3 regions of the Bacillus sp. WC2503 genome follow, and region 2 is predicted to be linked to each of the others. Evidence: riboswitches for the same ligand, from Rfam matches in the RefSeq annotation. Region 2 holds a riboswitch; each other region holds the start of a gene.
The links. A riboswitch is a leader RNA that binds a small molecule or an ion and turns the genes downstream of it on or off. The one in region 2 is predicted to bind magnesium.
Positions count from the first base shown of each region.

Region 1: another riboswitch for magnesium. It lies ahead of ACUN26_RS04660 (P-type ATPase); the one in region 2 lies ahead of ACUN26_RS05985 (FtsW/RodA/SpoVE family cell cycle protein).
Region 3: another riboswitch for magnesium. It lies ahead of mgtA (magnesium-translocating P-type ATPase); the one in region 2 lies ahead of ACUN26_RS05985 (FtsW/RodA/SpoVE family cell cycle protein).

Region 1 covers NZ_JBQYMD010000001.1:852,395-862,544, forward strand. The annotation lists gene ACUN26_RS04600 (dynamin family protein) at 1-397, shown strand, start outside; gene ACUN26_RS04605 (DUF3931 domain-containing protein) at 401-655, opposite strand; gene ACUN26_RS04610 (GNAT family N-acetyltransferase) at 728-1,186, shown strand; gene ACUN26_RS04615 (YpbS family protein) at 1,217-1,489, shown strand; gene ACUN26_RS04620 (sulfurtransferase) at 1,492-2,325, shown strand; RNA gene ssrS (6S RNA) at 2,442-2,624, shown strand; RNA gene ssrS (6S RNA) at 2,646-2,829, shown strand; gene ACUN26_RS04635 (hypothetical protein) at 2,884-3,333, opposite strand; gene ACUN26_RS04640 (RNA-guided endonuclease InsQ/TnpB family protein) at 3,482-4,612, opposite strand; gene ACUN26_RS04645 (hypothetical protein) at 5,366-5,677, shown strand; gene ACUN26_RS04650 (glutathionylspermidine synthase family protein) at 5,681-6,916, shown strand; gene ACUN26_RS04655 (DUF350 domain-containing protein) at 6,913-7,299, shown strand; M-box (ykoK) riboswitch at 7,461-7,626, shown strand; gene ACUN26_RS04660 (P-type ATPase) at 7,971-8,696, shown strand; gene ACUN26_RS04665 (5'-3' exonuclease) at 8,829-9,695, shown strand; gene ACUN26_RS04670 (FbpB family small basic protein) at 10,025-10,150, shown strand, end outside.
Region 2 covers NZ_JBQYMD010000001.1:1,125,529-1,135,678, reverse strand. The annotation lists gene ACUN26_RS06010 (WD40/YVTN/BNR-like repeat-containing protein) at 1-1,454, opposite strand, end outside; partial or broken gene ACUN26_RS06005 (DUF4878 domain-containing protein) at 1,718-1,807, shown strand; gene ACUN26_RS06000 (cation diffusion facilitator family transporter) at 2,005-2,898, opposite strand; gene ACUN26_RS05995 (phosphodiester glycosidase family protein) at 3,758-4,855, opposite strand; gene mgtE (magnesium transporter) at 5,016-6,344, opposite strand; M-box (ykoK) riboswitch at 6,618-6,785, opposite strand; M-box (ykoK) riboswitch at 7,287-7,463, shown strand; gene ACUN26_RS05985 (FtsW/RodA/SpoVE family cell cycle protein) at 7,651-8,778, shown strand; partial or broken gene ACUN26_RS05980 (ISNCY family transposase) at 9,098-9,280, opposite strand; gene ACUN26_RS05975 (helix-turn-helix domain-containing protein) at 9,642-9,962, shown strand.
Region 3 covers NZ_JBQYMD010000001.1:3,392,029-3,402,178, forward strand. The annotation lists gene sdaAB (L-serine ammonia-lyase, iron-sulfur-dependent subunit beta) at 1-443, opposite strand, end outside; gene ACUN26_RS17310 (hypothetical protein) at 492-635, opposite strand; gene rnz (ribonuclease Z) at 1,319-2,242, opposite strand; gene ACUN26_RS17320 (DUF3932 family protein) at 2,432-2,683, shown strand; M-box (ykoK) riboswitch at 2,879-3,046, shown strand; gene mgtA (magnesium-translocating P-type ATPase) at 3,379-6,084, shown strand; gene ACUN26_RS17330 (MgtC/SapB family protein) at 6,209-6,910, shown strand; gene ACUN26_RS17335 (DNA polymerase IV) at 6,952-8,190, opposite strand; gene ACUN26_RS17340 (hypothetical protein) at 8,332-8,532, shown strand; gene ACUN26_RS17345 (tripeptidase T) at 8,579-9,697, opposite strand; gene ACUN26_RS17350 (GNAT family N-acetyltransferase) at 9,825-10,150, opposite strand, start outside.

The DNA.
Region 1 (10,150 bases), 270 kb from region 2:
AGTGGGGTATGAATATAAAGATATTACACATAAAGAACCGTTCCCTTCAGTTGAAATAAAAGATTTCAAAAAAGCACTGGCACATTTTAAAAATGAGAAAAGCTTTTTTGAAAAGAATGACAAAGCTTTTATGCAAGAAGACGCTAAATCTGTATTAGAACCGCTTGTATCAAACTATGTAGCCGATGAAAAAGATTTATTTGTTCATCATTATAAGCAAGAATGGGATATGAAGTGGAACTTATTCCAAAAAGTGATGCAACAAGATGTGATGAACTATTATGAAAGTATATTGTTTGCATTGGCTGAAACGATCGATGTATTTCTATATGAACAAAGTAAAGAACAATTGCACAAGCAGTTAGTAGAGATTGAAAAAGAAATTTATGTTATATAGTCGTTATGAGAAAAAGATTCGTTCAATTTTCTTTTGCAGTACAGTATCTAAAGATTTGACAAATCCAGCAAATTCATCGGTAGAAATCATATGAGTAAGAACGAGTCGTCTGCCATCTGGTGTTTCACCGCATAAGACGAATGAAGAAAATTCGTATGTTTTATTTTCAACTACTAATTTTGGATAGGAATACGTGTCGCTTTTCTTCTTCTTTCCATCAATAGAGATGACGTTGCATTTTTTCTCATTGTTGTCCATGGTGAATCCCTCCTTTCTATTATTTATGGTAGACAAGGAGGGTTTAGAACAATAGAGATGGGGGGATTTTTTATGTCTTTTGTAATAGAACGTATTTTAAAAGAGGCTATACCGAAGTCTTTATTGCTACTTGCTGATCCAAGTGAACGGCAAATAGCTATATATGTACAAAGAGGGTTAACATACGTAGCAAAGCAAGGGGGCAGCGTCATCGGTGTGTATGTTCTTTTGGAAACAAGGCCGAAGACGATGGAAATCATGAATATTGCGGTTGCAGAGCATTTGCAAGGAAAAGGGATTGGGAAGAAGCTATTAAGGCATGCCGTAGAAACTGCTAAAGGATATGGTATGTCAAAACTTGAAATTGGTACAGGCAATTCTAGTGTTTCACAACTTGCTTTATATCAAAAATGTGGATTTCGTATTTTTTCTATTGATTTTGATTACTTTTCGAAGCATTATGAAGAAGAGATTATTGAAAATGGCATTGTATGCCGTGATATGATTCGGCTTGCAATGGAATTGAATTAGAACGTATAACTTATTTAGGGGGAAGAGAAGATGGAAGTACATAAAGCAATTACAGCACATTCTCGTAAACAAAATGAAAGTGTAAAAGCATGTTTACAATTAGATGCGCAGCGTGAAGCAGCTATTGAAGCAGCCGTATCTCTTGCGTCAAATGGGAAAGAATTTTCGGTTGATGTCATTAATGTTGTAACAAAGCAAATTAATGATCTTGCAAAAAATGGTGTTACCTTACAGCGTAAATATGTTACAGAAGAAATGGTTATGGAGTATGTAAGTCGTTTACAAGAGAAAGAAGGTCGTTAAAGATGATAGTTACAGTCGAATGGTTACGTGAGCATATAGAAGATGAGAACGTCCGTGTAATCGATTGTCGTTTTGATTTAGCGAATCCTAATTGGGGTAGAGAAAAGTATGAAGAAGAACATATTCCTCATGCGTTATATTTTGATTTGAATTTAGATTTATCAAGTCCTATAGCAGAACATGGTGGCCGCCATCCGTTGCCAAGCATTGAAGAGTTTGCGGACAAGCTTTCGGAGGTTGGTATTGATGAACATACGACAATAATTGCGTATGACAGTCAAGCTGGTGCAAATGCTGCTCGTTTATGGTGGTTATGTAACTATGTAGGACATGAGAAAGTATATATATTAGATGGTGGTTTCCCGGTTTGGAAAGAGAATGGACTACTGACAACAACGGAAATTCCTGTTGTTATACGAAAAACATTCAAAACAAACATACAAGATCATATGCTTGTATCGATGGAAACAGTAAGAGAGAATATCCAGGCAGGTGCAGATGTTACGTTAATTGATTCAAGAGAGCCGAAACGTTATGCTGGTGTAGAGGAACTTGTCGATCATAAAGCAGGACATATTCCGACAGCAGCAAACTATTTTTGGAAGGATGGAATGTTGCAATCAGGACAATTTAAGAATGAAGCTGAGCAACAAGAACGATTCCAAAATCTGTCGAAAGATAAGGAAACCATTGTATATTGTGGTTCTGGTGTTACGGCATGTCCAAATATCATTGCGTTAAAATTGGCTGGATTCCAAAATGTTAAATTGTATGCAGGTAGCTGGAGTGATTGGATTTCTTATCCAGAAAATCAAATTGCAAAAGAAGAAGATTAATCACTTGCATGCAAAAATAATTTGTATTAAAATAAGGTCACAAGCAAGAGATTGCTCGAAAAACTTTGTATTTTACACATTGGAAACAATGTGATAATATAACGACAAGTAAATAATACATCCTGCGGTGTACGTAACTTATTTATGTCTAAAACCGATGTTAGTTATACGGAAGCTCAATATTTAGCGACCATCATCAAGCCTTCCTTGTGGAGGAAGATGTACGGTAACTGTGAGGGCATCCACCTGCGAGTAGCGGGTTTTTGGACATTTACGAGGAGCGGCACGTGCGGGGGTCTTATTTCAACTAACCTTATATAAAATTCCTACGGTGTACGTAGCTTATGCATGTCTTAAACCAATAAGTTTAATATGGAAGTTCAATATTTAAATGTAGCTAACATGCCATCTTTTTAAGAAGGAAGTTACAAACATTTGTGAGAGCATCCACCTGTGAGAGCAGGTTTATGGACATCTAGAGAGAACGGCATATGTGGGGCTATATAAAAACCTTACGTTTTATACGTAAGGTTTTTTTGTTGCATAGATATATCAATATTATCTTGATTCACCTGTGAAGTTTCCGTAATAAATGTAGCACTTTCTGTCTTCATCAATCTCTCTTGAATCTAAGGAGAATTCCATAGACATGCCGTCTCGCTGAATATATATAATATCTGAATGAAGAGATGGTAAAATTTCTTCGTAGTTCCATACATCTTGACTATCTACTAAGCTTGAACTCGTTTCACTTAGTTCTCTAATTTCAAAACCGATGTGGGAGTATGTAGGGTCTGAAGGGTCATTGGCGAAAACATCTTTTTGAATATAAATAACTGCTGTTCCGTCTGGATCAACCGAAGTTGCAGTAACGACATAAGTATTTTTCTCTTTAATAAAATATTCACAAGTCATGCGTGCGATAATTTCAGAATTAGAAATATTGGCGTAGTTCCATAAAGCAGGATACCCTTTCGTTTCATCATTAAGTCGATATTCTAAGCGCATTTTATCCGATACGATAAACTTAACTAAATCTATATAATTCAATCAAATTTACACAAGTTAGTGCTTCATCGTGTTCTCGCAACCCCAAAGGGACGAGGGGTATAACACTCCACACGAGGCAGTATCGTTACCTCCTATTATCAAGCATTTATTTTACCCATCTTGATAAATTTATCGAAGCATTTACATCCCTATCGTGATGGCTATTGCATGGAACACAACGCCACTCACGAATCTTTAAACTCCACTGTCCTTCTGGTTGAACTGAATGGTCGTATTTAACTCCGCAACATGAGCAAATCTTGCTTGAAGCGAACCATTTATCAGCTTTTACATACTCAATGCCATACTTCTCGCACTTGTATGACAAACATTGAAAGAAGAAGTTTAATTTTTGAAAGGAAAGTGCCTTCGATAGTTTTTTGTTTTTTAACAGGTTTGAGATAGATAAGTCTTCCACAACAATCCTCATTGGTTTGGTTTTCACCAATGTAGCTGTTGCTTGATGGATATGGTTATTTCGTATATTCATAATTTTCCTAGATAACCGCAGGTGCTCAGCTTTAGCTTTTTCATATCCGGCAGATTGAATTTTCACACCTTTTTTAAATCTCCTAGACATATCTCTTTGCGCTGACTTTTTCCTTTTCAAAAGTTTTTTAACCTTAGCATCTTTGTTTATATTTCGTTCTTTCGTACCATTAGAAGCTACAAACAGCTCTTTTAAACCAACATCCACACCAATCGACTCATTGGTTAGTTCTTGTAATTCATAGTCTTCTTGGAACCCTACACTAATCCACCAGTGACGACCATCAAATGTAACTCTTGGATTGGATGTTTTTTTGTTTCTTGGTAGCTGTTGGCTTGTTTTCACTACTCCAATGGACTGAATATGAACTACTTTCTTTCCTATAACCAGTCTTTCATAATTGGCATAAAATCCTTGAATTAAATCTTTTTTGGATTTATAAGAAGTGTGATAACCATTTTTGTACTTTTTGAACGAATTTTTTCTCGCCGTATCAAAGTCTTTTGAAGCCTGTTTGGGAACTTGTGCATTGATGTCTTTTAACCACTCAGATCTCTTTCGCTTTTTGATCTTTGTAAATCGTTTCTGTAAAGCTAACTGTGAAACAGATTTTCCAAATAGCTTATAGTATCTATCACTCATTCTTTTACAATAGTTATAAGCAAATCTTGCAGCACCAGCATGGTTTCTAAGCACTTGTTCTTGTTCAGGCGTTGGAATTAGTCTGACTTTCTTCGCCAATATCATCAGAAGCCTACTCCTTTACTGTGCGATTATTCGGACACTCACCTTTTAGATAATGAAAGATGGATTCCTCTGAATAGTAGCGTGTTCCACCAGCATTCTCGTAAGACTACTCGGATGCAAACCTGTTAATTTTGATACTTGACTAACTCGTAAAAATTTCATTATTATTCTTACCTCATTGAACCTACAATAGTACGTATGTTCGGTATATTCAATGAGGTTTGATAGATTTAATTAAATTTATCTCGTTCAACTAAGGGCGCAATTCCTTAGCCAGTTCTCTTATGAACTTCTCATGTTTTCACATGAGCGCAGACTATATGTTTATCTCTTTAGGGATAGAGGATTTTTCCAGCACCATAGGCTTGTGATGTACTCTCGTCAGTTATACGAGATAGTCGTTGAACGTTCATCTTATCACTTTTGACTTAGATGATTCGAGGCGGAAGACCCATTGTTCTAATGTTTAGGATTTAACCTTGCATCATCTGATTGATTTTTTCTGCTTTCGCGACATTCACGCTCGCTATTTCTAGCCACGTTGTAGTTCAATCAGCTTTAGGGATTGCCCGCAGTTAACCCTCACTACTAGCCAATCACTTGACTAGCAGGGCTTACTGATATATTTAATTAACATTGGTTATAATCGGTTAAATAAATCGTAACAGTTAGTTACCCTCTTCTTCCTTTTTCTTCTACTTTATCATGCCATCCTATATAATAGGAATAGAATTTAAAAAGGGGAGTGCGAAGGTGACAAAAACGAAATGGCTAGTAGGTGGTGTCGTAACGTCTTTAATGACTGGCACTTTATTTGGTTGCGCACAAGATCTTCCCCCAAAACCGAATGATAATAGTTGTTCTGATTGGGATTGGGATGATGAACTTGGGGTATGGCAGTGTGATGATAGTAGTTCAGGTTATCGTGGGCATTATTTCTATGGTGGGCGATACTATCAAAATAAATCCACTTTTAAAAATTCATCGGCGTTTAAATCGTATCAATCGTCTGCTGAATTTAAAGGTGGAATTGGAAGCGGTTCAAAGGGAGGATTTGGAGGCTAAAATATGTCGCAATACATAAGGGATCGAAAAGAATTTTATTTAAAATATCCGAATTTTTGGTCGGATTTATATGAATGTGAATATAGTTTGTTTCATGTTTTTTCTATAACAAATCAGACTTTGGAACAATTACACTTAGCGACTGAACGAATGGGTAAAATATTTTTTAAGACTGCTAGACTTTTGCGAAATTTAAGTGACGAACAGCTTCTTGAGCTTGGTTTTCCTCCTGCGAGCTTATCATTCATTAGAATGATAGGATTATATCCTGAATCTGTTATTTCACGATTTGATTTCGTTATAACGGTTGATAACCAAATTAAAATGCTTGAGTTTAATAGTGATACACCAACTTTTATTATGGAATGCTTTCAAATGAATGGAAAAGTTTGTGAAAACCTAGGTTATGATGATCCAAACTCGGATCAAGAACGATTACTATCTTCTGGTGTTACGAAAGCTGTAATGGAAGCGACAAAGGGATTAGACAATCCAAATGTTGTTTTTACAGCACATCATGAACATATTGAGGATTGGAATACGACTATGTATTTAAGTCAGTTATGCCATGTTGAAAATAAAGTAGTGCCAATGTCAGAACTTAGAATTACGAAAGATGCTCTAGTTGATAAAGATGGGGCGAAGATTGATGTTTTATATCGCCAAACGTATCCGATAGAAGATTTAATTGAGGATCAAGATCCTGAAACAGGAGATTTGGTAGGTGTGGAACTGCTGCAACTTGTAAAAGACGGAAATCTCTTTATTATAAATCCTTTGTCTGCCTTTTTACTTCAGCCAAAATCAATTCAGTGTCTTATTTGGGGATTAGCAGAAGAAGGGGCTTTTTATACAAATGAGGAACAACAGTGGGTTAAAGAATATATGCTACCTACATATTTAGAACCAGATTTATTTTTAGGAAAAGGTTCTTTCGTTCAAAAACCTTCGTTTGGTAGGGAAGGTGACACAATTACAATTCGCGATAAAGACACGAATATTATGATTCGAAATGCACATGAAACATATAAAACGTCATTGCCGATATTTCAAAAGTATATAGAGCTTCCAGTTGTATGTTTGGAAACTGAAAAAGGAGTGGAGAAACTATCGTATGTGTTTGGGGCGTTTTTAATCGCTGGAAAAGCGAGCAGTATCGGTATACGTGCTGGGGAAAAGATTACAGGAAATGAATCTTATTATTTACCAGTAGGTATTACGAAGGGGGAAAATAAATGATTAATTTTTTACTATATTTAGCAGTATCACTCGTACTTTTATGTATAGGTTTGTTCCTTATGGAAGTGACAACGAAAGTGAAAGAATTTAAGTTAATGGCTCAGGGTAACAAAGCGGTCAGTTATGTACTTGGAGGAAGGGTACTCGGGCTAGCTATCGTTTTATATTCAACGGCCGCTAATTCCATTTCACTTTTGGATATGGTTTCGTGGGGAGCGGTTGGTATTTTGGCCCAAATTATTGTTTATTATTTAGCTGAGTGGCTTACACCACGCTTTAATATAAATAAAAGCCTTGAAGAAGATAATCAAGCAGTCGGCCTGTTTCTTATGTTTTTATCACTTTCAATTGGTATTGTAATTGCTGGTTGTGTAACTTACTAAAAACTTACGTTTTATACGTAAGTTTTTTTTGTTCGCTAACTTGTACTATATATGAGAAAATAGGCTAACAACAGAGAGGGCTTTTCTGTAATAAGGAAAAGTTTCCATACAAAGTGTTGACATCTATTTTAAATAAGAGTAACATTTTCTATGTAATTAAAATAAGTCTCTGTTAGGTGAGGCTCCTGTATAGAGAAATGCTACTGCCCAAAAATGTCGAGAGACGCCAATGGGTCAACAGGAATGATCGAATTAAGGTTTTTCTTAACGTAGCTGGTAATGAACCTATGCTATACAGTGCTAAAACTCGGCGAGGGAGAGGTCCGTAGATTTCTAATTATATTAGGAATCGTTTATTTGTGTATGCAATGACCTTTGCTCTCTTATGAGTAAGGGTCTTTTTTGTTACCAATCTATGAGTCATTTCATAATATAAACTATAAAAATAAACGAGGAGGTGAGGAGCATGTCAAATTCTGACTCGGTTCCGTTACCCATATACTTCAAATCAAAAATATATGATGTAGGCAGGAAACGACTTGTTCCTCCCTCTATATTTATCATAATGTAGCGTTTATATACATAATTAAGCGCTAGACACTTTCACGGTAAAGTGGATAAATTGAGAAACAAAGCGTTTCTTCCTATGTTGTAAAGGAGGAGACGATAATATGTTATATGTAAACAAAACTGTGGGTAACACGTCATATAAACAAAGTAAAAAATCAATGAAAGAACAAACAATGCTTCAAAAAAATAAAGATTTATTGATTGAAATTGCAACAAGAGATGTAAAATCTGTATTTGCGTATTTTAAAACAACAAGAGACGGATTATCTATGAAAGAGGCGCAAAAACGTATTCAAGTATACGGTCGAAATGAATTGACTTCAAAAAGAGCGCGTATTGCAGAAGTAATAATGAAGTTAAGTGGAATGATTCCAGGTTTTTCAAAACAACATGTGCGTGATCAATTGCAATGTGAAACAATTACTGTGTCTAGAGTAGAATGTGCTAGTAGTACAGGGCTAAATAACGAACTGAAAATGATGAAGTTACCAGTACAAGAACTTGTACCAGGAGATATGATTTTTCTTTCAGAAGGTGATATAGTACCGGCAGATGTACGTATCATTTATGCAAATGATTTATTGGTAAATGAATCTGTGTTGACAGGGAACGATGCAAATGTTGAGAAATTTGAAAGTTGCTACCACCTTGAACGTAAAAGATTTATTCCATTAAAACGGATGAAAGACTATAATCCACTTGAACTTGAAAATGTATGTTTTAAAGGTACTAATATTATTGGTGGAAATGCAAAGGCTGTAGTTGTTTCAACAGGTAAAAATACGTATTCAGGAATACTTCATACTTGTTGCAGTAGAACGTCTTAATGTGTTAATGATGCTAAATATATAAAAACAATGTATAATAGACAAAGTTGAAAAAACGTAGAATGGTAATCTATTTATATAACCTTACGTGATAACGTGAGGTTATTATTTTTTGTTAGTAGGAGAGGAATTATGAAAAAAGTATTATTAGTTGATGGTATGGCACTATTATTTCGTGCTTTTTACGCAACAAGTGTCTACGGACAATTTATGAAACGACAAGATGGTACCCCGACGAACGGGATTCATGGTTATATGAAGCATTTATTAACAGCAACACAAGCAATCGAACCAACGCACATTGTAACGTGCTGGGATATGGGAAGTACGACATTTAGAACGGAATCTTTCTCGAATTATAAAGCAAATCGTGCAGCACCGCCAGAAGAATTAATTCCGCAATTTGATTTAGTGCAAGAAATGACTGCGAAATTATCTATGCCTGTAATAGGCATGAAAGGTTATGAAGCGGATGATTGTATTGGTACGCTTGCAAAACAATATTGCAATGAAGCAGAAGTTTATGTTTTGACAGGTGATACAGATTTACTTCAACTTGTTGATACGAATGTTACAGTTATGCTTCTTCGTAAAGGAATTGGAAATTACGAGTATTACACACCGGAAAAAATCATGGAAGAGAAAGGTGTAGAACCTTGGCAAATTGTCCATGCGAAAGCTTTCATGGGAGATACGAGTGATAACTATCCAGGCGTAAAAGGTATTGGTGAAAAAACAGCGTATAAGCTTATTCAAGAATACGGCACAGTATCGGCAGTACTAGAAAATATAGCATCATTAACGAAAGCGCAGCGTACAAAAATTGAAAGTGATTTAGAGAATTTAAATATCTCTTTACAATTAGCGCAAATTCATTGTGAAGTTCCAATTTCATGTTCGTTAGAAGAAGGGTTACACACAATGGACGAAGAAAAACTACGCTTTGTATGTAACGAAATGAATTGGGGAAGACCTGAAATATTAATAAACATGTTATAAATACTAGAAAGACCGATTTAGAATGAATCGGTCTTTCTTTTTTTGTTCACAAAGTTGTCAGAAAATAAACGGAATTTTCATGTGAAGTTCAAATGGATTTCACAACAATCAATTATTATAAGTCTACACAGATAAATCCTTATCCCGCATTAACGGGCGGTGGGACTTCTATATCAATATTATCGCTGAATAAAGAGTGATGATGGAAGAGTAACTCCCTGTAAAGGCCCGATTGATGTAGGCTAATAATTAGTGAGGGTACATCCTTTCATTGATTAAAGTTTCAAGTTATCTTTTATATAAACCATCCCCCAAGGAGGAAAATAAACATGCGAAAAAAAGTGAGAAAATCCTTTAAACAATTATTAATAGAAAATAAACAATCCCTACTAACTAATAAAGAGAATATGAAAGAAATTGAAGAACGGATTGAGAAACGACATGTAGCATATAGT
Region 2 (10,150 bases):
CATGTCTCTCCGTTATCTTTTGATTGATAAAGTGCACTACTATCGCCATTGTAGTCTCCATCTGCCCCTTGTCCAACTAACATATTAAAAACCCCATCTTTCTCATATGGCATACTAGGAGAATCAAAAGGACTTATTGCGGACTGTGTATAATCTAATTTCACTTCATGCGGCGGATATTCTACCTTTTTAAAAGATACCCCCCCATCATCTGTGCGATATAACTCTCCCTCATTACCAGAAGGTCTAACTGCTCCTAAAAAACCAAGTTTATCATTTATAAAAGTGATTCCTGATACACTACCAATCCCCCTATTAAATGGGTCTGGATTAATAACCTCCCATGTTTCCCCTTCATCACTAGTCCTGCTTAATGAATAAAAGGCGCTCCCTAATGCTTTATCTGTCATATTTAGTTTATAACCAACTTCTTTCGATAGGAAAAACTGTTCTTTTTCATTCTTTAAATCTTGTTGTTCCTTCTCTTTAAGCCTATCTTCTTTTGGAGGCGTCTTTGATTTACTCCAACTTGCGTCACTTATTAAATTATATCTAGCAGGGACTAGCTCTTTCTCTTTTCCAGGGACAAATATAGATACAGTATATCCAATGATATCAGAAGCTGCTTCTTTAAGACTCTGCCCCTTACCATCCTCAGTAATATTAATAATTCCCTCTGTATTGGATCCCCAATTTCTTTTTCCATAATAAATCAACCCATACTTACTTTCATTCCATTTTTTGACCGTTTGCTTAACTGGAATCGCCTTAACCGTTTTAATTAAAGGTTCTACTAATTTATCATCATTATAATCAGGCTTTGCGTATCCGTCTCGTATTATAGTAATATCTTCTGATTTCTTCTCATTATAAGAGATTAAATAAGTTTCTTCTTTCCCATCAACATTTTTCCCATAAACAAATGTATCAAACGCTGTAATTGTTCCATCTGAATGAAATGTAAGATCAAAATCAGTTGCCATATACAATTTCTTTGGCAAAGGATATTTTTTATTTATATCTTCAAAAATACCTTCTACTCCAGATTTATATATATTATTATGTTTAAGTTTAACTGACCTTTCATGTTTTAACTTTTCTACAAACCATGCCAATTTGCCATTGTAATTTATTGCACTTTTATAAATCTGCATCCCATAAAATGATGTAATTGCAACAATAATGATAATAGAAATGGATCTCCATGCTATTGAATTAGTTAATTTTTTAGATTCATATTCTCTATTTTTTATCACCCGCATTGTAGTAAATGTAGTTATGGATATAAAAAGTACTATACATAATAACAAAATGTAAATATTATAATTCATTCTTCCGTACTGACAGTATAAGGCCAACTCATAACAAAAAATCCCGTATACAATTATTAGTATTGGATTTGTTACTAATGACAGAAGTATCCTTTTTGTATTTTCTCTAAATATAGAAACCACTCCTAATTACATGAATTACTAATATTAAGTATACTTTATTGTAAAGTAACAAAAAAGCTATTTAATCTTGCCGCCAAAAATACAATAGACATCCGTCTATGTAAATGGTAGATGTCTATTAAAGCCGTTTAAAAATTTAGTTGTTTCATAGACAATGGACTTTTGATTGAATACTAAAGTTGCTTCATTTGAGAGCTAAATATTGAAAATGAACCCTCATATATTAATTCATTCCCCTCAATGATATTTATCTTTCAGATTTTGTTGATGCTTTGTATAAAAAAGATTCTAAAAAGGTAATTGTAATTGAATTAGAGAAAACATGCGAAGGTTGGGAAATTAGTAAATCATAGATAAAAACGTCCTATATTTTAATAGGACGTTTTTTCTTCTATAAATAATGTAGTTGAGATGTATTGTACTCATAACTATAAATGTTTTTTAATTATGGACATTATACAAGTCGACCAATTCTCCAATATCTAAAAAGGACGGTTTAACTACTTACTTACTTACTTACTTATATCTATCTATCTATAATTCATTAAACCTACTTCTCCTCATACCATGGGTTTAAATGAATTAGTACTTCATATATTTCTGGGTTCTGATTTATAATAGTGGTTTTTATATCCCTACAAATATCATGTCCTTGCTGGATGCTTAAATGTGCCGGAACACTAATTCTAATATCAATTAATACATAGTGACCATGATCACGTGCGCGCATTCTATCAATTCTTTTTACAAAAGGATGGGCCTGAATTACTCTCTTATATTCACTACATTTCTCGGTAGGAATACCACCTTCCATTAATATATATATTGCTTCTTTCCCCATACTAATCGCTAACTTTAATACGAAAAAAGAAACAATAATACCGGCTAAAGGATCCCCATAAGCTGCATATGGAATGGAATAGATATTGTTTATCAAAGCAATACCAATTCCAATTACAGCTGCAATTGAGGCATAAACATCAGCAAGATGATCATAAGCAGTTGCTATAAGCCCGTTGCTTCTTGTTTTTCGACCAATTCGTATTGTGTATACATATAAAATTTGCTTCCATATTAATGAAATAATCGCTGCTATAAAAGCAATTATATGGGGTTCTGTCGCTGGTTCAAATAATGACTTTATCGATTCATAAGCCATAAATAAAGCCGCTAAAATTAAAATCACAGCTACAATTCCTGATGATATAACTTCTGCTTTACCATGTCCATAAGGATGATCTTCATCAGCTGGCTGGTTTGAAATTTTCATTGATCCCAATGAGGCTACGGATGCTACAACATCGGCAGCATTATGAATCCCATCGGCTAATAATACCTGACTTTTGAAAAGTAAACCGACTATAATTTTGATGAGAGTCAGAAATATATTGCTAATTACACTAATCCATGCTGCCAATAAGGACGTTTTTGGGTTAGCATTCATAGTTATCCCCACCTTAACTTTACTCTTGTTTCAAAATATTATTGTTTAATTCAATTGTTTAGTTATAAGTCTATATCTCATCATTTTAATTTCTTTCATACATTACCAAATAATAAGTATGTGGGTCTATACAAACATTTTCTCCTATCAGTAAAGGTTAAAAGCATAACTTACTTTGTTCTTTTATCCTTATTTGTTATGAAGTGTAAAAAAGAGTGACACAAAATGCCATATGCCTTTTATTATTCCTTTTACGTTTAGTATTGGAGTTACTTTAACATCCTTAAAATAGTAATTATGATTGAATAAAAAGACGAGAGTTGGAAATTAGGAAATCATAGAAAAAACGATTTATAAGATGTAATATTGAACCTAAAATAATTAAAGATAAATAAGATATACTACACGATGACGCATGTTGTTTAACAATGTAGTTTTAAGGTGTATTATCCCTTTGCTTGATACACCTATTGTTTATGTTTTTTATCACCCTTTTATCATTACAAACATCAAAGCGACTAATGTGTTGCTTTGATGTTTGATGAAATGTCTTCAGGTATGATTTCTAATTCACTCTGCACATTAATCTTTACTCATCTGATCACAACAATTATTTTTACAGGTTGTCCATTTCACATAGCTGTAGCAAATACTATAAGATTAAAAGCATATAATTGAATATGAGTGTAAGCTGTATACATTATTTATCCTTCTTTTAACTTCTTGGAGATTTTCCATATGATTGAGTATCTCTATACGCTTTTCTTTAATGAATGTTAAATGATAAAACTTTCAATTTTATTACACTCTTTGTATGTTAGTTTTTAAACTTTAATTAAACCTTCATTTATTTAAGAATTTATAAATCAGTTGAAATATTTGCATCAAATTCATCTGATTTTTTAGTATCTATTTTTTCCCCATCTATTGTCACCCTTATTTCTTGTTTTTGGTTTGCTGTTACTATCCAAGCATTCGGTAAATAACGATCTTCATGGGATAATGTAGAAGGTGAATTTATAACCTTTCCTCCTAAATATAGCGTAGCAGAAGAACCTCCATCCATAGCCATTGCATTTATTGCTCCTTTTTCATATAGAATATCTTGACACTCTTTTAACGTAGCTCCTATGCTATGTGTCTGCCTACCGTCAATCACTAGAAACATTATTGTGCCATCTTCTTTTTGCGCCATAATACTTCGGGGAGCAGAGCCCCAACCACCGTCTCCTTCTGTAATCATTTTTTCTCCATTAACAATTAACTGTGGCATAAATCCTGCTGCTGAAACGACTTGTTTATCCAAAAGTTGTTGGGTAGAATAATTCCCTGTTATCATTTGTCCAAACTTTGTTAAGCCCGTAATAATTGTAGGGGTATTTTTATCTATATTTGTATCAATTGCTTTCCCATTTTCTATTACTATTCCAGTTGCAATATTTCCTCCACCCCTTCCTGTTTCATCGGCAAATCCACTTGCATTCACAGCAACAAGTGCATGATTACGTTTTGCCATTACGCTAATTTTTTCTCCTCTTTTATCGCCCTGTGTTCCTTGATGGCTAACAAGTTTAACATTGAAAGGGTTACTAATAGTGACTAATTTTCCTTCGAAAAGAAAGCGACTATCTTTGTTACTTTTAATCGTTTCTACGTCAATTTTTATTGGCTGATTTTTTAATTCTTCTAATCTTTTTCCTGCTATTTTTTTATAAATATTCTCATCACTATTTAACCATTTTGGATGATTAATTCTATCTTGTAATTTATCTAGTTCCTTTTGGGATAGGAATGTATATTTCGCATATTGTGGATGCTGAGAAGTTAGTATACTCCCAGCAATTGTTACACGAAAATCTCGGCCATAGTTAGTACCAAATAATATTCCTATGCCAATAAGCATGAAAATAGAAAGAAGGAGCAAAATTCGTTTGAAGATTTTTCTTAGATGTTTCATAGTTTTATCCTCCGGCATTAATTACATTCAATGAATCCTTTAAAATATTATTTACCTAAAGACAAAAGTGTTTGTTCTCCTTATTCCCGAGTTCCCCACTATGTCTTAGCAAGCAAGGCAAAATACTTATTCTACATTTCGTATTTATTTCAGTGTATATTTACAAATTTAATAACGTTTTTGCAACCAAGAAATATATTACTAATCCTGTTCCGTCAACAAATGTTGTAATAAATGGACCAGAAACGACTGCAGGATCTAATTTAAATTTTCTCAAAATTAAAGGTAAAACAGCTGCGACAAGCGAAGCCCAAATAACAATAAATAATAAAGTGATTGCTACAACTTGTGCAACTTCTGTTCCAACCCCTAACATATAAGCACGAATGAGCCCAGCTACCCCAAGTGCAAGTCCGAGAAGCATACCAATTGCAAATTCCTTTTTCATTACACGGAAAATGTCTTTAAATTTCACCTCTCCAATACCGATTGCACGAGTAATTGTTGCTACAACCTGTGTTCCTGTATTCCCTCCAGTACCTACTAATAATGGAACAAAGAAAGCAAGGGCAACTACTGTTTCAATTTCGTCTTCAAAATACTTTAGTACTGTACCTGTATATGCTTCAGCAACAAAAAGAAGCAATAACCATGGTAGGCGTTTAAAGAAAATGCTCCAAATACTAGATTCAAAGTAAGATTGATTTAATGGTTCACTTCCACCTAACTTTTGGATATCTTCTGTAGCCTCTGCTTCCATAACATTCATTACGTCATCAAATGTTATAATACCAATCATTTCATTATTTGCTGTTGTTACGGGTATTGCCGCTAAATTATAATTCAGTAGCTTTTTTACAACTTCTTGCTGATCAACCTCAGCGGGTACTGAAATCACCTCTCGAATCATGATATTAGATAATATCTCTTCATCTGCTGCTAGTAATAATTCATGTATGGAAACGATTCCCTTAAGATAACCATGACTATCAAGAACATAAATATAAGAAATTGATTCTACATTTTCAGAATGTTCCCTAATGTACTTCAATGTCATTTTTACTGACCAATTCCCTCTAACTGCAACATAATCACTTGTGACAAGACTTCCTGCCGTTTCAGGTTTGAAAGCCATTAACTTTTTTACATTATGTTTTGTAATTTTATTTAGATACGCCATTAATTGAGCTTGTTTTTCCGGATGAACCGCAAGAAGTAGATCTACTGTTTCATCAATCGGTTGTAAATTTAGTAATTTTTTAGCTTTGTTTTCAGATAAGTGAATTAAGATATTATATTTTTCTTCTATACTCAAATGTTGAAGAATTTTTGAGCTTTTTAATACAGGAATCTTATCTAGTAATATGACTTGATCTTCAATTGAAAACCGTTTTATTTCTTGCGCAACATCATACGACGGATGACGTAAAACTTTATCTGCATCCAAATCATTTTGGGTTACAAGTAATTCATTTAATAATTTCTTCATGTTAACTCCTCCTCATATTGCTAAGGGAGACTCTAGAGTTTCATGAGTGGTTTTGTATTATTTTATCTGTCTAAAATTTTGATTAGAGCATTAATAGTTACATTGCAAGCAATTTATTAAGAACTACCTCCTTTTTGAATATAGACAAGATAAAAATAAATAACATTAAACAAAAAAACCTTACTCAAAAAGGAGTAAGGTTTTTTTACAATACAAATAAATGATTATTAAGACAGCTCTGCAAAAATCCCAGAGGTGCCTTTCTATCAAATCGTATACCACTCCCTCGTTGAGTTTTAGCACTGTATAGCATAGGTTTTTATAACCAGCTACATTAAAAAGGGCCTTAATCCGACCGTTCCTGTTGACCCATTGGCGTCTCTCGACATTTTTGGGCAGCAGCGTTTCTCTATACAGGAGCCTCACCTAACAAAGATTATTGAATTACTTCAAAATTTAAACCAGAATTTAATATTTGTCAACTAACTTTCGATTTGATTCATAAAAAATTCTTTTTTAGAGAAATGTAATTAGATTCTATTACAAATTTGAAATTTAAATACAATTAATTCAAAAAAACGTTATAAAACATATGAAATTTCGTATAAGAAACGTATTGTTTATGATTAATTTGTAACTTTATAGCAGAAGTTACATCATTAGTCATACCGTACTTCAAAAGAACATTCTTCAAAAAATCTTATTTTATGATTAATATCTTCTTTACTGTTTATCAAATTTATATGGTTAAACTACTTAATCAAATTATACATTCCAAGTCGCAAATATGTATCTATATGAGACAATTAAATACAATTTCTCAAATCATTTCTCAAAGATTTATAAAGCAATAAAGAATATAAAGTTAGCAATACGTTTACTTGACAAGCAAAAAAAAAGTATTTATGCTGGCTACACGAAACTAACACATAAAATTTATATTGCTAAACCTGTTAGGTGAGGCTCCTATACAAACACAGGCTATTGCCCAAAAATGTCGAAAGACGCCAATGGGTAGAACAGGAATTGTCGGATTAAGGCTCTTCTTAAGATAGCTAAGTAATGAATTTCCATTACTTTACGTTGTATAGTGCCAAAGCTCTACTAGGGGGAGAAAAGCTTTATTTAGTCATGCCATTTTGAAATCCCCCTAGTATGTAACTAGGGGGATTTTTACGTAAGAAAACAGGGTGTAAGCGATAGGATCTCTCAAAACAAAAATACTATTTATTAATTGGTGAGAACAAGATTCTATTCATTAGCAAATGTAATATTAAGTGTTAATGTAAATCAGGAGGATATAAAAATGAAAAAAATATTAAAACTCGATTATCTATTGCTCCTCCCTCTATTCATAACATGTACTTTAGGTATTATCATGATGTATAGCGCGAGCTCCATTGTAGCTGTTCAACATTACGGTTATAACAGTAGGCACTTTGTCGATTCTCAATTAACAAAGCTATTTTTAGGAACAATTGGGCTAATAGTTTGTGCTATTCTCCCATATGAAATATGGAAAAAACGAATAGTCTCAACCTGTATTATGATTGGGGGAATTTTTTTGTTAATTATGGTTTTATGGAAAGGAAAGGTCGTAAATAATGCTCAATCTTGGATCTTTGGAATACAGCCAGCTGAATTTCTTAAATTAGGAACAATACTTGTAACAGCCCGTTTTTTTGCATTGCGACAAGGACCAGTTAAACAAACTTGGTTTGGGGGCGGAAAACTTTTATTTTTTTTAGCTACAATTTTTTTCCTAATCTATAAACAGCCAAACTTAGGATCTGCTCTTTTAATATTAGGTATAGGTTGTAGCATATTTCTTTGCTCGGGAATAAATATAAATCTATTAATTAAAAGAACTATACTCGGTTCTATTTTTTGGTTACCTATTTTATATTTTTTGATTCAATTTAGTTTGTCAGAAGTTCAAAAGACACGTATTACTACGATTCTCAATCCCTTTGTTGATGCACAAGGGAATGGATATCAGCTTGTAAATTCTTTTATTGCCATTGGCTCAGGAGGAATTATTGGACGTGGATTCGGAAATAGCATTCAAAAAACTGGTTATCTCCCAGAACCACATACTGATTTTATAATGGCAATCGTTTCTGAAGAATTAGGATTTATTGGTGTATTCATTATAATGACCGGAGTATTAGCTATAGTTCTTCGCTCACTAAAAATTGCACAGCTATGTGAAGATCCCTTTGGAAGTTTTATAGCAATTGGTATAGGCTGTATGATTGGTATGCAATCTGTTGTTAATTTAGGCGGTATTACGGGAATACTTCCTCTTACGGGTACCCCATTTCCATTTGTAAGTTTTGGTGGAAGTTCTTTAATGGTTAATTTAATAGCAATAGGAATACTACTTAATATTTCAATTTTCAATAAAATTAAGTTTGATAATCATAATATATGATTATCAATATAAGATTCTATTTTTAATGGATGAATTCTTTCTCGTTTTGGACAGACTGATTCCGTAAATCAATCTGTTGTTTTTTCATTAGAATTATTGCTAAACAATAAAATAAACACAGTAAAAAAAATATAACATTGTAAAAATCCGTGGCAAGGGATGAAGCATTCATAATGGCTGAGAAAATATATATATAATTGGCTGGTCTCAATTCTTAAAATTCTTTTTATTATATAGATAAGCATAAAAATATTAGGAAGTTAATAGTAATATATATCAGATAGAAATTATTAAATCAAAAGAAAAAGCAATCATTGAAAATATAAAGCATTAAAGACAAGGCAAAAGATACACGAAACAAAGAATACGGATGCAAAAAATGAATCAATTTACGTATAGAGTACATTTAAAATACAGTTTTCAAGAGAAAACATTTAAGTAAAGCTTTACTACAGATTGGCGGGCAACCTGTAACAGACGAAACACCTCCTATTGTTAGAATGCCTACAAAAGCAAATAAAACCTGTTGTTTGGATTTATTTTCCTTTCATTTAGTTATTGTACTAGTAATTTATTCCATTTCAAAGATAGTGATGGCTACTATCATTCTTCTAGGAATACAGAATTATTAATGCATTCATTTTTGGATATTTATCAGTTCCAAGTTAACAATTCTAAATAAAATTACCCTTTAGGAAATTAAAGTGGAATGATATTTGCCAACAGGAAATTTTGCTAAGAAAGGACAGGGAATAAGACTATTGGTAGAGCTTTTACTGGAATTAATTGTGAGATTAACGTAAATTGCAAGAGTACGCTCGTAAAATTATGATATATATAAATCAAATCGGAGTGAATACGATATGAGAGCGGTCGCGAAAAAAGTAAAAATAATACGTTTGCAGGATGAATATTGTAAAAATTGTAAATATCAAACGGATGTAGAACAGTATTGTATTGAACAATGCGACATAGGAAAAAAACTTATTACGCTGGGTAAAAAAGAATTTAGAAAGAGATCGACAAAAGTAAAAACGATAGAAGAAAAATGGGATGAAAAGTGCAAACAAGCAATAATTTTATATAATCAAGGAGTAAATTATCCAGATATTGCAAAGGAAATGGGGTGCCACGTGAGTAATTTGTATAAAGAGCTCAAAAAACGTGGATGGTTACAAATGTAAAATCATGAAATAAATCCCCAAACAAGTTATACGATTGGAACATCCTTTGTATTTGATATGAACTGTATACTTGCTTATTTTCAGCAATTACAAAACAAACTATTTCATTTATATGTTCTAATTTTTGATTATCTAAAATTGGTATTTCACACCTTCTCATTTTTGAGGAAGAAGTCTTCTTTCGGAAA
Region 3 (10,150 bases), 2.3 Mb from region 2:
GCTGGACTCGTGCCTGTTAATTGAAGATCGAATCCGTTTAATTCTACAACTTCAATTTTACCGCCACCAATTGAGCAAGCAACAACTTCAATTTCCTCTTCACCTTTATACAGACGAATTTTCGCTGTATTTGGATGCGGAGCATTTGCATCTTCTTCAATGAATTCCACTTCAATCCCGCGTTCTTTTGCAATATCTAACGCACTTGGAATACGTAAATCATCTGTTTCAAATCCAAGTATTCCACCGATTAGCGCTACATCCGTACCGTGACCACGGTATGTTTTTGCAAATGAACCATATAATGAAATGCTAACTCTCTCTGGCTCATGACGAAACAGCTGACGAGCAACTTGCCCCATTCTTGCCGCGCCTGCTGTATGTGAACTTGATGGACCAATCATAACCGGACCAATAATATCAAACACTGAGCGGTACTTCATCATAACTCCCCCTAAACCTCTATGAAAAAAATTTATTCTACTATTTTATTAAGCTGCCACATTTGTTGCTGTTCCAGTTCTACCACGAATTTGTTCCGCTGTACGAATTGGATAGTTTTTGAATAAAATGAACCAATATCCTGAAATAATACCAGATACCATAATACATAAGAAATATAGCATTACTTTCATTTAAAACGATATAAGATAACCAGCAATAAATCCTGGTAGCAATCCAAAGTTTAACACAGAAGCCATTGCAAGCATAGCATAAACAGGTGATATAACCATTGTTAATACAACTAAATTTGCACCCGCTACTCAACCTAGACTACCTGCTGATGTTCTGAACTCTTTTAAAGAGTGGTATACCAATTAAATCCCCACCAACTTATTATTAAAAAAGCTTCTACTAAACCACTTGCAACAGCTACACTAGCTAATCATACCGTTTAGCTAAAAAGTAAAAAAGACTTAGTACAAATAATGATATCTTTCCTATTATAATCTCCATATTACTCTCTCATGTTTTAGTCAACTTCACTTGTTACGACAATGACTAATATGCATGTGACTTATAATAAATTGTAATCTGCCCTCATTATAGCTTGTTTTTTATAAAACGCTTACTTTTGTTGAATTTTAAAAGTTCTGAATAAAAGTCCCTTTCTGCTATTTGTATTACTTGTATGTCATCTGACTTATATAACAGTTTTTCTAAATAATCATTATTACGTATTTTTATCCTATATATTCAAACCATTCTAAGTTTCTGTATCATCCAAGTTTAAGTATAAAATAATAACAGTTTTATTTTTAAAATTTTTTAGACATAAAAAAATGGTAACCTAATGTTACCATTTTTCCAAAAATCATTATTTTTCTACTGGAAATGATTTTAAATCTGTCGCTATTTCTGTATTAGGAAATAACTCTCGTGCCTCTTTCAATAATTCCTTATATGTATCTCCTTGATAACGAGAACTAATGTGAGTTAATATTAATCGTTTCGCATTTGCATGAAGTGCAATGCTCGCAGCTTGCTTAGATGTGGAATGAAAATAATCATGCGCTTGTTGTTCATCGTCTGCCGCAAAAGTTGCTTCATGAACAAGTACATCAGCATTTTGTGCTAGCTCTCTACTCGCTTCGCAATATCGTGTATCACCTAAAATGGTAATAATTCTTCCCTTTTGAGGCGGACCGATAAAATCTTTTCCATTTAGTATCGTACCATTCTCTAATTCAACTACTTCTCCATCTTTTAAACGCTTAAAGATTGGCCCTGGTTTCACTCCCATTTCGAGCAATTTATCGACTAAAAGAACACCTTGTATATCTTTCTCTACAATACGATATCCAAAACATTCAATGCCATGTGACAATTTTTTCGTTTCTACATAAAACTCATTATCTTCAAACACAGTACCTTCTTCTGTTATCTCAACGATTTCAAGTGGATATTTCACATGTGTCGTACTTACTGATAATGCCACTTCAATAAATTGTTTAATTCCTTTTGGTCCGTACACTGTTAATTTTGTTGTTCCACCTTGAAACGAACGGCTACCCAATAAACCCGGCAATCCAAAAATATGATCGCCATGTAAATGCGTAATAAATATTTTTTCAATGCGGCGTGGACGTACAGACGTATGTAGTATTTGATGTTGCGTCGCCTCGCCACAGTCAAATAACCAAGTCTGTCCTCGTTCTTCTAACAACTGCAAAGCAATTGCTGAAACATTCCTTCCTTTTGAAGGAACACCTGCACCAGTTCCTAAAAATACAAATTCCACTTTCTTTCCTCCAGCTCTTTATATAATCTATCTTTCATCTTACGGAATGTTATTTCAAATGGCAAATTGAATTTACATAACCAATCATCTAGACAACTATATAACACGAACGTTATACTCAAAAAATTTAGCTATCGTTCGTGTTTTGTGGTAAAATGATTGTACTACATTTTAAGGGAGCGTTTTATTATGAAAGAAGTATTTCGTTTACAAACTGATTTTTCATCTTCATTTGATCGCTGGGTAAGTTCTTTCGTGTCTGATCACCCAGCACAATTAGAATGGACGACTTTAAAAGAATTAATCCATGAATATACAACATCACATACAAATGAGACATTACCAACATATATTTCTTCAGCTTTAACATATTACGCACAACGCGTTTCAACAACAAATAACTCAGAAATTGTTATTTTTGAAAATCCTACAATCTCATAATCTATTATAAAAAGCACTGTAATGAGTGCTTTTTATTTATATTCATTATTTTTTATTTTTCCAACTTATTCTCAAAAAATACAACTTATTTCATACTATATACCCTTCATAAATCTATTTGATTTTTCAAAAAAACAGATTAAAAAGATATTGACACTACGATTTTACAGTGCTAACATTCAACATGTAATTGAATATGGTCTCTGTTAGGTGAGGCTCCTGTATAGAGAAACGCTGCTGCCCAAAAATGTCGAGAGACGCCAATGGGTCAACAGGAAAGGTCGGAATGAAGGCCTTTTTTAACGTAGCTGGTTTCAGTACCTATGCTATACAGTGCTAAAACTCAACGAGGGAGAGGTGCATGTATTTTGTCATACACAAAAACTGTTTTTAGCTATGTTTACTAACAGGCTTTCGTGTGGACGTTTTTCAACTGTGAATTCAGACCTTTACTCGTTGTGAGTAAAGGTCTTTTTTATGTCTTTATGCACCTGACTATGAAACAAACATAGCATATTCAGAAACTATTAAATTGGACGGAGGTGAGGAACAGTGGCAAGTGATGATTCGGCCCAGATACCCATATGTTTTACGTTAATATTTCATCATGTAGGTAGGAAAGAAGCTGTTCCTCCTAATTTTAAATAGTCGAGTAACAGTTTGTTTCCTCCTTCATGACAAAGGAGGAACTACCGATGTTTAATTTTCAAAGACAAGAAACAAAGCATGCTTACGATCAAGATAGCATGCAAACAAATAACAAAGTATTAGTGGAAGTTGCAACACAAGATATAAACTCTGCATTAAAACTTCTAGAAACTACAGAAAATGGACTCTCTAAACAAGAAGCGTCCCGTAGACTTTCTTTATATGGTCCGAACGAAATTGCTCATAATAAAACATTGCCGTGGTACATTCAATTTCTGCTGGCATTTAAAAATCCATTTATTTTTGTTTTATTAGCTCTTGGAGCGCTCTCTTTTTTCACAGATGACATGCAAGGAACAATTGTCGTATCTGTAATGGTACTTCTAAGTTCAACGATTCGCTTTTTACAAGAATTCCGCTCTCAAAAAGCCGCGGATAAATTAAAGGCGATGGTTCGAACAACCGCGAGCGTCTTTAGAATAGATGGATTTGTACACGAAACAAAAAACGTAACGAATTTAAATCGAAATTATACAATAGAAATTCCAATTGAAGAACTTGTACCTGGCGATATTATTTCACTTTCAGCCGGTGACATCGTTCCAGCTGATGTGCGTATTTTATCGGCTAAAGATTTATTTGTTAATCAGTCTTCATTAACCGGGGAAGCACTTCCTGTAGAAAAATACGAAAACTGCTACCATACAGAAAACAAGCATATCTTACCAAAAAATATGAAAAAAAATTTCAATCCACTCGATATGGAAAACCTTTGCTTTATGGGTACGAATATTGTAAGTGGTAGCGCAAAAGCTGTTGTCGTTTCAACAAGTACCGATACGTATTTCGGCTCTTTAGCGAATAAAGTAATCGGGAAGCGCGCAGAAACAAGCTTTGATAAAGGTGTAAACAAAGTAAGCTGGCTCTTAATTACATTCATGCTTATTATGGCGCCCATTGTCCTTCTCATTAATGGATTCACAAAAGGTGATTGGCAAGAAGCTTTCTTCTTCGCTATCGCTATTGCAGTTGGTCTTACACCTGAAATGTTACCAATGATTGTAACTGCTAATTTAGCTAAAGGTGCTGTGAACATGTCTAAGCAAAAAGTTATTGTAAAACAGCTAAATTCTATTCAAAACTTAGGCGCGATGAACATTCTTTGTACAGATAAAACTGGGACATTGACAGAGGATAAAGTTGTTCTTGTTAGACATTTAGATCCTACTGGTAATCCATGCAATCGTGTATTACAGTTTGCATATTTAAATAGCTTCTATCAAACTGGATTGAAAAATTTAATAGATAAAGCTGTTATTGAGCATACAGAAGAAAAACAAATGTTCGACCCTTCAACGTTTCAAAAACTAGATGAAATTCCATTTGATTTTGCCCGCCGTCGCATGTCCGTCATCGTCAAAGACATCTCAGGTGAACATACAATGGTTTGTAAAGGTGCCGTGGAAGAAATTTTATCCATTTGTAACTACACTGAATCAAACGGAAAGATTGTTCAACTTACCGAGGAAATGCGCTCAAATGTCAAACAACTAAGTGAGACATTGAATGGCGAAGGTATGCGTGTAATTGCTGTAGCTTATAAAAAAAATAGAAAAATAAATGATAAAGAGTACGCGGTAAAAGATGAAACTAATATGATTCTCGCTGGATATATTGGCTTTTTAGATCCACCGAAACCATCTGCATCTGTTGCTATTCAAGCATTACAGAAACATGGTGTACAAGTAAAAATTTTAACTGGTGATAATGAAATTGTTACAAAAAAAGTTTGTAAAGAAGTTGGATTGGATATTGGTGAGCCTATCCTTGGCTACGAGATCGATTCTTTACCAGATAAAGCATTAGCAAAACTAGCCGAAGAAACAACAGTGTTCGCAAAAATAAATCCAATGCAAAAATCTCGCATTATTCGTGCCTTACAAGGGAACGGTCATACAGTAGGTTATATGGGGGATGGTATTAACGATGCCGTAGCATTACGTGATGCTGACGTTGGAATATCTGTTGATACTGCAACTGATATCGCAAAAGAGTCTTCCGATATTATTCTACTTGAAAAAAGTTTAACTATATTAGAAGCGGGCATTTTAGAAGGACGCACTACGTTCGGAAATATTTTAAAATATATTAAAATGACGGCTAGCTCTAACTTTGGAAATGTATTTAGTGTGTTAGTGGCCAGTGCTTTCATTCCCTTTTTACCGATGCTTGCCATTCACCTTTTAATTCAAAACTTGCTTTACGATATTTCACAGCTGTCTATTCCATGGGACAAAATGGATAAAGAATTTTTAGAAAAACCGAGAAAATGGGATACTGCAAACTTACGGAACTTCATTATTTGTATCGGCCCAATTAGTTCCATATTTGATATTATCACATACGTAGTCATGTGGAATGTCTTCGGTGCAAATACACCTAGCGAACAATCATTATTCCAATCTGGTTGGTTTGTCGTTGGACTGCTCACACAAACTTTAATCGTTCACATGATAAGAACACAGAAGATTCCATTCATTCAAAGTACTGCATCAGCACCGGTACTGTTATTAACCGCTTGTATTATGGCAATCGGAATTTATATTCCATTCTCACCACTTGGTGCGGCTGTTGGTTTACAAGCATTACCACTTAGCTATTTCCCTTGGCTAGTAGGAATACTATTAGGCTATGCTTTCTTAACACAATTCCTGAAAAAAGTTTATATTAAAAAGTTTCATAGCTGGTTATAAAGTGAAACTTTAATCAGTGGGGGTCTTACTGCCCGCAAATAGCGGGATAAAAACGAGAATGAGTGGTACTCCCCACTCATTCTTAAAAACATCACACGTACTTATATGTATGGAGGTGACCATGATGGTATGGTATGACATTGTATTAAGATTATTTATCGCAATTATTATAGGTGCTTGCATCGGAATGGAAAGGCAATGGAGACACCGGATGGCCGGTTTACGGACAAATGCTCTCGTATCACTTGGTGCCTGTATATTTGTTTTATTATCCGTCATGCTTGATCATGATGCTAGCCCCTCACGTATTGCTGCTCAAGTTGTTAGTGGGATTGGCTTTTTAGGAGGCGGTGTGATTATCCGTGACGGTTTTAGTATTAGAGGATTAAAAAATACTGCGGCTACTTTATGGTGTGCTGCTGTCGGTACTCTTACAGGCGCTGGTTTTCTCCTTGCAGCTATATTAGGTGCAACCGGCGTTTTACTAGCAAATATACTACTTCGCCCGATCGCTCTCTTTATGAATAAAAAATCAAAAGAAGAATCACCTGAACAAACAAACTACTTCCTTTCTCTTACTTGTTCCGAAGAAAATGAAGCACATATTCGTTTTTTACTCATGCACATGGTAAGTACAGAAGGTCTCGGTTTAAAAGAGTTATATAGTGAAGATGTAGATTCTAAGCAAAAAGTCTGTATACAGGCTACATTACATTGCAAGACAAATGCGGCTATCTTAATTGAAAAAATAGTAAGTAGAATGTTATTAGAATCTGGCGTTACTGCTGCTGGGTGGAGGACTTCTTTAGATTTAGAAGCAAGTTAAATATGAAAGGTGTCATGCTATTTACTACTTCATGACACCTTCTACATAAACTTATTTTCTAACTTTTGTTGAAACGACTTCTCTTGCTTACGTAGTAGTTGACTACCTCGTTGTAAAAGCGGTGTTCCATACTTATCATTAATTTGATCAATGACAGCAAGTAGCGGTTCTTTTTTCGCATCCTCTTCAAATGAAAACAAATCTAATTGTTTCACCGATTCTGTCTTCCACTCTATTTCAGTAGCTGTAACACCTAATAAACGAACGGAATCACCGTCCCAATGTTGCTTCCATAAACGGGATGCTGCTTGAAAAATATCGCGTTCTTCCCAAATTGCATTTTTCAATTGCTTACTCCGTGTTACCGTTCGCCTATCATGGTATTTAATCATAATTTGAATATTATAGCTGACAAGAGTTCGCTTTTGTAATCTTTTACTCACTGATTTTGATAAACGTTCTAACATATCAAGTAACTCTTTCTCTTCATCCATATCCTTTGAAAAGGTCGTCGAATTACCGACACTTTTATGCTGTCCCATTTGACTCGGATCAACTTCTCTATCATCCATACCTTTTGCACGCCTTTGTAAATCAACACCGTGCTTTCCAATTTTAGCGCGAATGATATGCTCGTCTCCCTTTGCCAATTGTTCAATTGTCTGTATATGAATATCATTTAATTTTTCAGCTGTTTTCTCACCAATTCCATGCATGGCTCCAACTGGAAGTGGCCAAATCAATTCTGGAATATCACGTTTTCGAAGTACAGTAATACCAAGTGGCTTTTTCATATCTGAAGCGGTCTTTGCTAGAAAAAGATTTGGAGCAATTCCAATACTACACGGAAGCTGTAACTCTGTTAACAACGCTTGTTGAATCATCTTTGCTATTTCAAGAGGCGAACCGAGTGCATAGCAATCTGTAATATCTAAATATCCTTCATCTATAGAGACTGGTTGTATCTTTTCTGTAAAACGGGAAAGGATTTGAAACATTTGAAATGAAGCTTCACGATATAATGTAAAATTTGGATGCCTTACAACTAATTGTGGGCATAACCTTTTCGCTTCCCAAAGAGGCATCGTCGTACGTATTCCATATTCTCTCGCCTCATAACTACACGTTATAATAATTCCTTTTCTCTCTTTTTCATTTCCAGCAACCGCTAATGGCTTTCCTTGTAATGATGAATCATGAGCAATTTCAACAGATGCGAAAAAACAATTCATATCCACATGTAAAATAACACGGCCATTTTTCGGATACATTTCTCGCATAGTACTCCCCCCTCAAAAGAACATTTGTTCCTTCATTATACCAAATTCATGTACAATATAATAATTACTTATTCTTTTTATCCTTATTTTTGCTATACTTAATACGAAATATGGATATTATTGTAAAATGAGTGACTTATTATGAAATCTAATAGTAAACTTAACTCTACCTTTCTCATTATTATATTAATCCTCTTAATTAATTACTTACTACTCCCCATTTTTAATATTAATACAGCTGGACTCCTCCCTCGTTTACTAAGTATCGTAACAACTTATATACTGCCATGGATTTTCTTATATTGGTTTATCCGCCTAGTGAAAGCAGTTGAATCAAAATAAAAAAGACGTGTAAACCATAATTGGTTCACACGTCTTTTTTATTTTATTACTTCGCTACTTCTTCAATAATTGCAACAACTAATTCTGCTGTTTTCACTAATTCTTCAACAGGAATCTTCTCGTTTGTTGTATGAATTTCTTCATAACCAACCGCTAAGTTAACTGTTGGAATACCGTGTCCTGCAATTACGTTTGCATCACTTCCGCCACCACTTTGGTGAAGAGAAGGTGTGCGACCAATTTTTTCAGCTGCACGTTTTGCAACTTCTACAACGTGGTCGCCATCAGCAAATTTAAATCCTGGGTACATAACGTTTATTTCAACGTCTGCTTGACCACCCATATCTTTTGCAGTTGTTTCAAATGCTTCTTTCATTTTCGCAACTTGTTCTTCCATTTTCTCGTTGATTAAAGAACGAGCCTCTGCAAAGATTTGTACATGATCACAAACGATATTTGTTTGTGTACCACCTTCAAAACGTCCAATATTTGCAGTCGTTTCAGAATCAATACGACCAAGTGGCATCTTCGCAATTGCTTTCGCTGCGATCGTAATTGCAGATACACCTTTTTCTGGTGCTACACCAGCATGAGCTGTTTTCCCGCGAATAATTGCGTTCACTTTCGCTTGTGTTGGAGCTGCAACAACGATTTCACCAACTTTTCCATCGCTATCTAATGCGTAACCATATTTCGCTGTAATGCGCTCACGGTCTAATGCTTTTGCACCAACAAGTCCAGATTCTTCTCCAACTGTAATAATAAATTCAATTTTACCATGAGGAATATTTTTCTCTTTTAACACACGAATTGCTTCAAACATTGACGCTAATCCTGCTTTATCATCCGCACCTAAAATTGTAGTACCATCTGATACGATATATCCATCTTTAATAGAAGGCTTAATTCCCTTACCAGGAACTACTGTATCCATATGAGAAGTAAAGTAAATTGTATCCACGCCATCTTTTGTTGCTGGTAAAGTACAAATTAAGTTACCTGCACCATGACCAGTTACAGACATTGTGTCATCTTCAAATACTTCTACACCTAAATCTGTAAATTTCTTTGTTAATACTTTGCAGATTTCTGCTTCAAATTTCGTTTCAGAATCTACTTGTACTAATTCCATAAATTCATTTACTAAACGTTCTTGATTAATCATAAGACTGCGCCTCCTGCACTACCATTATGTATGTAACACTACTAATTATAACAGAATTCCGCAAAAGTTTCGAAATACAAGACAAAAAACAGACGGTTTATATGTCTAGATAACCATCTGCTTTCGATTACTCATTTAACAATACCCAGCGCATATGATCTTCCCACACTCCATTTACCATTAACATCTTCCTAGATACACCCTCATACTGGAAGCCTATTTTCGTCACTACTTGTATAGATGCTAAATTACGCGGCATAATTGGTGCTTCTATACGATGTAAATGAAATTCCTCAAAAGCAACTGCAATTGCTTTTCTAAGCGCTTCTGTCGTATAACCTTTATTTAACTCTTCCTTATCTAATTTATAACTGAGTACACAAGATTGATAAATACCACGAACGATTAAATTAAATGAAATACAGCCAATTATTTTCGTGTCATCACCTTTTT